Undibacterium sp. 5I1: one gene and its partners. The protein of the gene in region 3 binds, or shares a complex with, the protein of the main gene of each other region. Links are inferred from orthologs where the notes say so. Each region holds a gene or a part of one and is shown on either strand. Other genes may lie near its edges.

Region 1 (2,998 bases), 2.7 Mb from region 3 along the record:
GTCAGGAATGAATAAACGTTTTCTTATCGCAGCAGTACTGATCGCGATTGCCTCAGCAACTGTAGGCGTCGTCGCCGCCAATAAGCAATTGGCGCCCGTAGCACCTAAAAATACCAGTGTGGCGCAATTGATGGGGCTCACACTATCTGACAGCAAAGGCCAGGCTCAGAAACTGGCGCAATGGCAGGGTAAGTTTTTAGTCGTTAATTTCTGGGCGACCTGGTGCGGTCCTTGCGTACAAGAAATGCCTGAGTTATCTGCGCTACAAAAGGAGCTATCTGGAAAAAATGTTCAATTACTAGGCTTAGGCATCGATAGTCCGACCAATATTGCTGAGTTTGCCAAAAAATATCAGATTACTTATCCAGTATTTTCGGCTGGGATGGAAGGCACAGAATTATCGCGCCAGCTAGGCAATCAAGGCGGTGGATTGCCATTTACAGTGCTGATTGCGGCGGATGGCAGTATTGCAAAACAGTATCTGGGACGCTTAAAAATGGAGGAATTGCGCGCTGATATTGCAAAACTATCTAACGTAGCAAAATAGTTTTCCTTGCCAATACCAAGTAAATAGCGGCAAAATGCGTTATCTTCGTGAAAAAGAATTGATAATATGGCAAGCAAACTGCTGCTGCTGAATGGTCCGAATTTAAATTTGCTCGGGACTCGTGAGCCGCATATTTATGGTTCAGTTACCTTGGCAGACGTAGAAAGTGCAGCAAAATTGCAAGCCGCGGAAGCTGGGGCGGAACTGCAAAGTTTTCAAAGTAATCATGAAGGCGCTTTAATTGACCGCATCCATGCAGCAAGATTAGAGCAAGTTAACGCGATCATTATTAATCCCGGCGCACTCACACATACCAGCGTCGCTTTGCGCGATGCTTTGGTTGGTGTGGCAATTCCGTTTATTGAGGTGCATATTTCCAATGTGCACCAAAGAGAAAACTTCCGGCACCATTCCTATCTGTCCGACGTCGCCACAGGCGTGATCCTCGGACTTGGCACTGAAGGCTATCGATTAGCGATTGACTTTAGCCTAAAAAATCTTTAAATTCTTGCATCTTCACGCAATTTACCCATATTATCTTTGATATGACATATAATTATGTCCATTCAATGCTTGTTTTCTGAGCTAGTTATTGCGCTGATGCGCTTGTTCTAATCACGTTTTCTGAGCCATTTTGCTCGCTCAGAAACATCTTCACTAGGGGATTTCACATGGATTTAAGAAAACTCAAGACCTTGATCGATCTCGTCGCCGAGTCAGATATTGCAGAACTCGAAGTCACTGAAGGCGAAGGTAAAGTCCGCATCGTTAAATCTTCTGCAATGCCGCAAAATCAAGTTGTGATGATGCAGCCGCAACATATGCAGCAAATGCCTCAACAAATGGCAGCAGCGCCAGTAGCAGCAAGCGCACCGGCAGCACCGGTAGTTCCCGATGGTCATGTAGTCAAATCCCCTATGGTTGGTACTTTTTACCGCTCCTCTGCGCCTGGTAATGCCGCGTTTGTAGAAATCGGAAAAAGCGTTAAAGAAGGCGAAACTCTTTGCATCATCGAAGCAATGAAACTGTTGAATGAAATCGAAAGCGATTTTACTGGCACGATCAAACAGATTTTGGTGGAAAACGGCCAACCTGTTGAATACGGTCAGCCCTTGTTTATCGTAGGATAGTTGTAAGATCGCCGCAAGATCACTCTCGGCGAACACTACGATTACTCCTGGCTAAATTTACAGCTAAAGTCTCACAGCTAAAGCCACAGCTAAACCCAGTTTTTTTATATGATCTCATTAAAGAAATCAGTGCTTTATAAAAATACTGCCTGCAACGCTGCAAGCACTGCCACCGTAAAATTCATATCATGTTTGAAAAAATTCTAATTGCCAACCGGGGTGAAATCGCGCTACGTATCCAGCGCGCCTGCCGCGAAATGGGTATCAAAACCGTCGTCGTTCATTCCGAAGCCGACCGTGAAGCCAAATACGTCAAGCTAGCCGATGAGTCCGTCTGCATCGGGCCAGCGCCATCCAATCTGAGCTATCTCAGCATGCCAGCGATCATCAGTGCAGCAGAAGTGACCGATGCGCAAGCGATTCACCCTGGCTACGGCTTCTTATCTGAAAATGCAGATTTCGCTGAGCGGGTTGAGCAATCCGGCTTTGTCTTTATTGGACCGCGTGCGGAATCCATTCGCCTGATGGGTGATAAAGTCTCTGCCAAGCAAGCCATGATCAAAACTGGCGTGCCTTGTGTGCCAGGCTCTGAAGGCGCTTTACCGGATGATCCTAAGGTAATCGTACAAACAGCGCGTAAAGTCGGCTATCCGGTCATCATCAAAGCTGCTGGCGGCGGCGGTGGGCGCGGTATGCGCGTGGTACACACCGAAGCTGCTTTGCTCAATGCAGTGACAATGACCAAAGCAGAAGCAGGTGCGGCTTTCGGCAATCCTGAAGTGTATATGGAAAAATTTCTGGAAAATCCACGCCATGTGGAAATCCAGATTCTGGCCGATCAGCACGGCAATGCGATCTGGTTAGGCGAGCGCGATTGCTCCATGCAACGTCGCCACCAAAAAGTAATTGAAGAAGCACCGGCACCGGGTATTCCTCGCAAGACTATAGAAAAAATTGGCGAACGTTGCGCCGCTGCATGCCGCAAAATTGGCTATCGTGGCGCTGGTACGTTTGAGTTTTTGTATGAAAACGGTGAGTTCTATTTCATCGAAATGAATACTCGCGTGCAAGTAGAACACCCTGTGACAGAAATGATCACTGGTGTCGATATCGTACAAGAGCAGATTCATATCGCTTTCGGCGAAAAATTGCGTTTCCGCCAGGCCGACATCGAGTTCAAAGGCCATGCAGTTGAGTGTCGTATCAATGCAGAAGATCCGTTTAAGTTTGTCCCGTCACCAGGTCGCATCACGTCATGGCATACACCGGGCGGCCCTGGGATTCGGGTAGATTCACATGCATACGCGGGCTACTTTGTACC
Region 2 (3,005 bases), 230 kb from region 3 along the record:
TACTTGCGCGACAATTAAAAGCCTTAGCTGGAACTATAGGCTTGCTACAACGCTCGCCAAGCGAGTATTTGCATGCATCTCCCCAAATTTTGAATGACAACGATATGACCCAGATCCAGTCAAGGATTGATGCGCGTACTGCGGCTAAAATAGCAAAGAATTTTGCTGAATCCGACCGGCTTCGTAACGAACTTTTAGCTGAGGGCATTATTCTTGAGGACAAAGCTGGTGGTTTGACCGAATGGCGCAGGGCATGAGTGTTATCGAAAAAATAGGTCTTTCATCTAAAGATATGCCGCAAGTACCAGCATATTGGGAGAGTGCAAAAGTTGAGTTGATGAAGCGCGATAGAATTATGCGCAAATTGATCCCTCAATTTGGCGATTTGTATCTAATTGGTCGCGATGACCCTTTTACAACCCTCACTCGCTCTATTTTAGCTCAGCAAATTTCGGTAAAATCCGCAGATGCTTTATGGCAACGCTTTCTCGAACTTTGCCCAAAATGTACATATGTACAAGTGTTGAAAGTCGGGAGCGATAAATTGCTTGCCTGCGGCTTGTCCAAACGCAAAACAGAATATATTCTTGACCTTGCTGAGCATTTTAAAGAGAAAAGACTGCACGTCGATAAATGGGCGGAGATGGCCGACGAAGACGTCATTTCAGAGTTAATACAAATTCGGGGCATAGGACGCTGGACAGCAGAGATGTTTTTGATATTTAATCTGCTCCGTCCGAATATTTTGCCTTTGGATGATCCCGGATTACTTAAAGGCATTAGTACTAACTATTTTTCCGGTGAGCCCGTTTCTCGCAGTGATGCAAGAGAGGTGGCTGCAAACTGGGGCACTTGGTGCACGGTTGCAACTTGGTATTTATGGCGCAGCCTTGATCCGGTAGCAGAATAATATTTTAAAGTTAAGAAACAGCGGCTTGGTTTTGACTAATGTTGAGATCAATGTTGTCAATTGGGAGTCACAATGACTAAAACGACATTTCTGGGGTTTGAGCAATCTATTGCAGAGCTCGAAACAAAAATTGAAGAATTGCGCTTTGTGCAAGATGATTCTGCAGTAGATATTTCTGAAGAGATCGACCGGCTCTCTAAAAAGAGCCAGATGTTGACCAAAGATATTTATGCAAAACTCACTCCTTGGCAAGTTTCACAAATTTCTCGTCATCCGCAACGTCCTTATACGATGGACTATGTGAATCAAATATTCACGGATTTCCATGAGTTACACGGCGACCGTAGTTTTGCAGATGATCAGGCAATTGTTGGTGGATTGGCTCGTTTTAACGGACAGTCTTGCATGGTAATCGGGCATCAAAAAGGACGCGACACAAAAGAACGCGCAATGCGTAACTTCGGTATGCCGAAGCCAGAGGGCTACAGAAAAGCCATGCGTCTGATGAAGCTGGCTGAGAAATTTAATATTCCCGTATTTACTTTTATCGATACCACGGGTGCCTGGCCTGGGATTGACGCTGAAGAACGCGGACAGTCTGAGGCTATTGGCCACAATTTGTATGTGATGGCAGAGTTAAAAGTGCCACTGATCGCAACTATTATCGGCGAGGGTGGTTCTGGTGGCGCGTTGGCATTGGCGGTTGGCGATGCAGTATTGATGCTGCAATATGCAACTTATTCAGTGATTTCGCCTGAGGGCTGTGCTTCTATTTTATGGAAAACTTCTGACCGTGCTGCGGATGCGGCTGAGGCATTAGGTCTTACAGCGCATCGATTAAAAGCGATGGGTTTGATCGATAAAATTATCAATGAGCCTTTAGGCGGCGCGCATCGCGACCCTAAGCAAATGTGTGCTTTCGTAAAGCGTGCATTAGCAGATACTTTGCGTCAATTTCAAGGTGTTAAAACCAAAGATTTATTGGCAGCACGTCATGAAAAATTGATGAGCTATGGTAAGTTCAAGGAAACTAAACTGTCAGAATGACGGCGACCAAAAATGAGCGTACGTTGGCTTATCATTTTGAACGCACGCTTAACGAGATACTTTCTAAAAATGCGTTGTCTTTGCCGGAACAAGGCTTGGCTGTCGCTTATAGCGGCGGTTTAGATTCTTCAGTCTTACTCGCTTTGGCAAATCAGTTTTGCCAGAAGCATAAAATCCCACTTTTTGCATTTCATGTACACCATGGTTTAAGCATTAACGCCGATGCTTGGCTCAGACATTGCGCATCGGTTTGTGCTTTGTCAGGTGTTACTTTTGCTGGCGTCAAAGTCATAGTGGATCGGCAAAGCAAGGATGGTATCGAATCCTCTGCACGTGAGGCACGCTATAAAGCGCTAGGTGCTTTATGCCAAGAACGACAACTACCTATTATCCTGACGGCGCATCATCAAGACGATCAGGCCGAAACTGTATTGCTACAGTTATTACGTGGCTCTGGTGTTGCTGGGCTATCCGGGATGGATTTATCTAATAAAGCACCTAAATTGTTAGGGTCTGATACCGTCATGTTGGCCAGGCCCTTGCTTAGAGTGACGCGACAAAGCTTGTTAGACTATTCCGAGGAAGCAACGATTGCTTATGTCGACGACGAATCTAATGCAGATCAGCGTTATGCCCGAAATGCCTTACGACATCAGGTGATGCCCGTCTTATCGGTGATTTCGCCAGGCTACACTGAACGCTTGGCAAGAAGTGCCTCCCACGCCCAGTCAACAAACCGATTACTGACGGAATTAGCGCGGCAAGATAGAAGTGTCTGCGAAATAGATGGCGCATTGGATATTAATTTGTTGCGCAATTACAGCGCTGACCGCATCGATAATTTATTGCGATTTTGGCTGGGAGAGCAGGGCGTGCGCATGCCAACCACCGCCAGGCTAACAGAAATGCGACATCAGCTTTTTGATGGGCGAGACGACGCAAAAATTAGTGTCTTTCACGATACGTTGGGGATTCATCGATACAAGAATAAGATTTACGCTTCCCCGAAAGATGTTGTAAAAGGCAGTGAGATAACTCCAATACAATT
Region 3 (3,070 bases):
TTTTAATATACTCCCCTAAAATATTTGATAAATCGGCTTATTGTCCAGATAATCTCTGGACAACTAATAAATACCTAGGTGGAGTATATTGATTTGATCAGTGCAAGTGTAGTGTGCGAATGCTTTCGTTACACGCTCAGGCAGTACTTTAGGCTGCACCTTAGTTGCCCCTTAGTTGCCCCTCATGCTACCTATTCATACTATAAATTAGCAGGAAAAATACCATGCCAAGAATACAAACGACCTTAGCAGCGCTCGCTGCCAATAACAAAAAAGGCTTGATCCCCTTTATCACCGCAGGCGACCCCGATCCTGCACTGACGGTGCCGCTGATGCATGCCCTGGTTGAGGGCGGTGCGGATATTATCGAACTCGGCGTGCCGTTTTCTGATCCGATGGCGGATGGCCCGGTGATACAGCGCGCTTCCGAGCGGGCACTGTTGCATGGAGTTGGATTGCGTGATGTATTACAATTCGTCCGCGAATTTCGATTGAGCAATCAAACCACGCCAGTTGTGCTGATGGGATATGCCAATCCGATTGAACGTATGGGCATAGACGCCTTTATTGCCTCGGCAACAGAAGTTGGGGTGGACGGCGTTTTGGTCGTAGACTATCCGCCAGAGGAATGTGAGGATTTTGCCAACAAGATGCAGCAAAATGGCATGGATACTATTTTCTTGCTGGCACCGACTTCGACCGATGAGCGCATCGCTCAGGTTGGTAAAATTGCCACTGGTTATGTTTATTATGTCTCGCTCAAAGGCGTAACCGGGTCGGGAAGCTTGGATTTAGACGCTGTCGCCGCCATGATTCCACGTATCAAAAAACACGTCAAAGTCCCTGTGGGCGTGGGTTTTGGCATACGTGACGGTGCAACGGCAAGAGCAATTGCGTCCGTTTCCGACGCGGTTGTGATAGGCTCTCGGATTATTCAAGAGCTAGAAACGACGCCGCGTGAAAATGCTGTCGCGGCAGTAAAAAGCTTTATTTCTGGTGTCAGACAGGCGTTGGACGAGTAAAATACGCGCTGACGATTGTTTGTCCCCCGCGTTTATTCCACCAGAATGAACATGATGCTTGCGATGTCTACATGGTTATCTATGTGATCGCAAGCCGAATTCAGGAGAAATTATGAGTTGGCTAGAAAAATTACTACCACCGCGCATTCAGCGCTCAGAATCTGCGCACCGCAAATCCATGCCCGAAGGGCTGTGGGTCAAATGCCCTTCCTGCGAAGCCGTACTGTATCGCTCCGATCTGGAAGCAAATATCCATGTTTGCCCAAAATGCAGCCACCATATGCGTATTGGCGCACGCGAACGCCTTGACGCTTTGCTCGACGCTGGCGGACGGTATGAAATCGGTCAGGAAGTCTTGCCGATTGATACCCTGAAATTCAAAGACAGTAAAAAATACACCGATCGCCTAAAAGATGCCTTAGAGTCGACTGGCGAGACAGATTCTATGATCGTCATGGGTGGTTCTATCATGACCGTTCCCGTTGTTGTGTCCTGCTTTGTATTCGACTTTATGGCCGGGACCATGGGTTCCGTATTGGGTGAGCGTTTTGTGCGCGGCGCACAAGCGGCACTGGATCAAAAAGTTCCGTTCATTTGTATTACTGCTAGTGGCGGTGCTCGTATGCAAGAAGGTGTCTTGTCCCTCATGCAAATGGCAAAAACCACGATGATGTTGACGAAATTGTCGGAAAAGAAATTGCCGTTTATCTCAGTGCTGACTGATCCGACTACTGGCGGTGTATCTGCCTCGTTCGCTTTTATGGGTGACGTTGTGATCGCTGAACCTAAGGCGTTGATTGGCTTTGCAGGTCCGCGCGTGATCGAAAATACCGTTCGCGAAAAATTGCCAGAAGGCTTCCAGCGTTCAGAATTCTTATTGCAAAAGGGCGCGATTGACATGATTGTTGACCGTCGCAAAATGCGCGAAGAAATCGCTCGTTTGCTGGCTTTGTTGCAGAACCAGTCTGCAGAAGCGGTCTCGTAAATTTTTGTCTATTTTTCATACTGAAATTTCAAAGAAATCTAAATACGAGCCCGATTCTGTCGGGCTTTTTTTATCTTATGACCAATTCGCTTAATTCTTCTACTTCTATGACGACGCCTGACAATCTGCTGGATTGGCTGGCATTGCTAGAAACTCGTCACTCCAAAGAAATCGACATGGGTCTGGATCGTGTCGCCGCGGTGAAGGAGCGCTTGGATATCCGCTACGAATGCCCAGTCGTCGTCGTTGGTGGTACCAATGGCAAAGGGTCTACCTGCGCCATGCTGGAGTCGATTTTATTGCAAGCTGGATATCGTGTCGGTTTATACAGTAAGCCGCATTTTTTAGATTTTAACGAGCGCGCCCGTATCCACGGTGAGTCAGTCAAAGATCAGGTGTTTGTTGATGTGTTTGCCGAGGTAGAAGTAGCAAGGCTGATGGAGCCAGCGATCTCACTAACTTATTTTGAATTTACTACGCTGGCGATTTGTAAATTACTGGCTGATGCTAAATTAGACGCCGTGATTCTGGAAGTTGGCCTGGGTGGTCGTCTGGATGCGGTCAATGTGATTGATGCCGATGTCTCGATAGTCACCAGCGTCGATATTGATCATGTGGATTATCTGGGGGATACCCGCGAAAAAATTGGGTTCGAGAAAGCCGGTATTTTCCGTACCGGCAGAACTGCCATTTGCGGCGATCCTGTGCCGCCACAATCTTTGATTGAGCATGCGACCAAGATTGGTGCCGATCTGTGGTTGTTTGGTCGAGATTTCAATTATTCCGGCGATAAGCAACAGTGGAATTTTGGTGGTCGTGTGCAACGTCGCAATTCGCTCGGTTATCCGAGTTTGCGCGGCGCGAATCAGTTGCTGAATGCAGCCGCTGTGTTAGCCGCGTTGGAAGCGTTAAGAAATCGCTTGCCCGTAGGAGCACAAGAAGTGCGTAATGGGTTGGTAATGGTCGATTTGCCGGGGCGTTTCCAGGTGATGCCCGGTCGCCCGGTGGTCGTGCTTGATGTGGCGCACAACCCACATGCGGCCGCTACACTGTCGCAAAATTT

Evidence for each region.
Region 1: the proteins of accD (region 3) and accB are in contact, whole or in part, in a solved structure (PDB 8UXZ), measured with the Escherichia coli proteins. The link is inferred for Undibacterium sp. 5I1 from one-to-one orthologs.
Region 2: the proteins of accD (region 3) and RGU72_RS07100 are in contact, whole or in part, in a solved structure (PDB 8UXZ), measured with the Escherichia coli proteins. The link is inferred for Undibacterium sp. 5I1 from one-to-one orthologs.

What each region holds. Positions count from the first base shown.
Region 1 is NZ_JAVIWI010000001.1:4,488,997-4,491,994, reverse strand. The notes cover bases 110-2,947. They hold accB (acetyl-CoA carboxylase biotin carboxyl carrier protein), read left to right. Parts: upstream 110-1,218; coding sequence 1,219-1,677; downstream 1,678-2,947. Other genes in these bases: accC (acetyl-CoA carboxylase biotin carboxylase subunit), read left to right, coding at 1,866-2,947; aroQ (type II 3-dehydroquinate dehydratase), read left to right, coding at 614-1,051; RGU72_RS19605 (TlpA disulfide reductase family protein), read left to right, coding at 110-547. Outside these bases: RGU72_RS19610 (hypothetical protein), read left to right, coding at 1-11; more of RGU72_RS19605, read left to right, coding at 8-109; more of accC, read left to right, coding at 2,948-2,998. UniProt on the Escherichia coli protein: This protein is a component of the acetyl coenzyme A carboxylase complex; first, biotin carboxylase catalyzes the carboxylation of the carrier protein and then the transcarboxylase transfers the carboxyl group to form malonyl-CoA.
Region 2 is NZ_JAVIWI010000001.1:1,586,020-1,589,024, reverse strand. What follows is about bases 125-2,969. They hold RGU72_RS07100 (acetyl-CoA carboxylase carboxyltransferase subunit alpha), read left to right. Parts: upstream 125-982; coding sequence 983-1,957; downstream 1,958-2,969. Other genes in these bases: tilS (tRNA lysidine(34) synthetase TilS), read left to right, coding at 1,954-2,969; RGU72_RS07105 (DNA-3-methyladenine glycosylase 2 family protein), read left to right, coding at 254-910; cysS (cysteine--tRNA ligase), read left to right, coding at 125-257. In the rest of the region: more of cysS, read left to right, coding at 1-124; more of tilS, read left to right, coding at 2,970-3,005. UniProt on the Escherichia coli protein: Component of the acetyl coenzyme A carboxylase (ACC) complex. First, biotin carboxylase catalyzes the carboxylation of biotin on its carrier protein (BCCP) and then the CO(2) group is transferred by the carboxyltransferase to acetyl-CoA to form malonyl-CoA.
Region 3 is NZ_JAVIWI010000001.1:1,815,592-1,818,661, reverse strand. The notes cover bases 161-3,070. They hold accD (acetyl-CoA carboxylase, carboxyltransferase subunit beta), read left to right. Parts: upstream 161-1,134; coding sequence 1,135-2,007; downstream 2,008-3,070. Other genes in these bases: folC (bifunctional tetrahydrofolate synthase/dihydrofolate synthase), read left to right, coding at 2,115-3,070; trpA (tryptophan synthase subunit alpha), read left to right, coding at 225-1,022.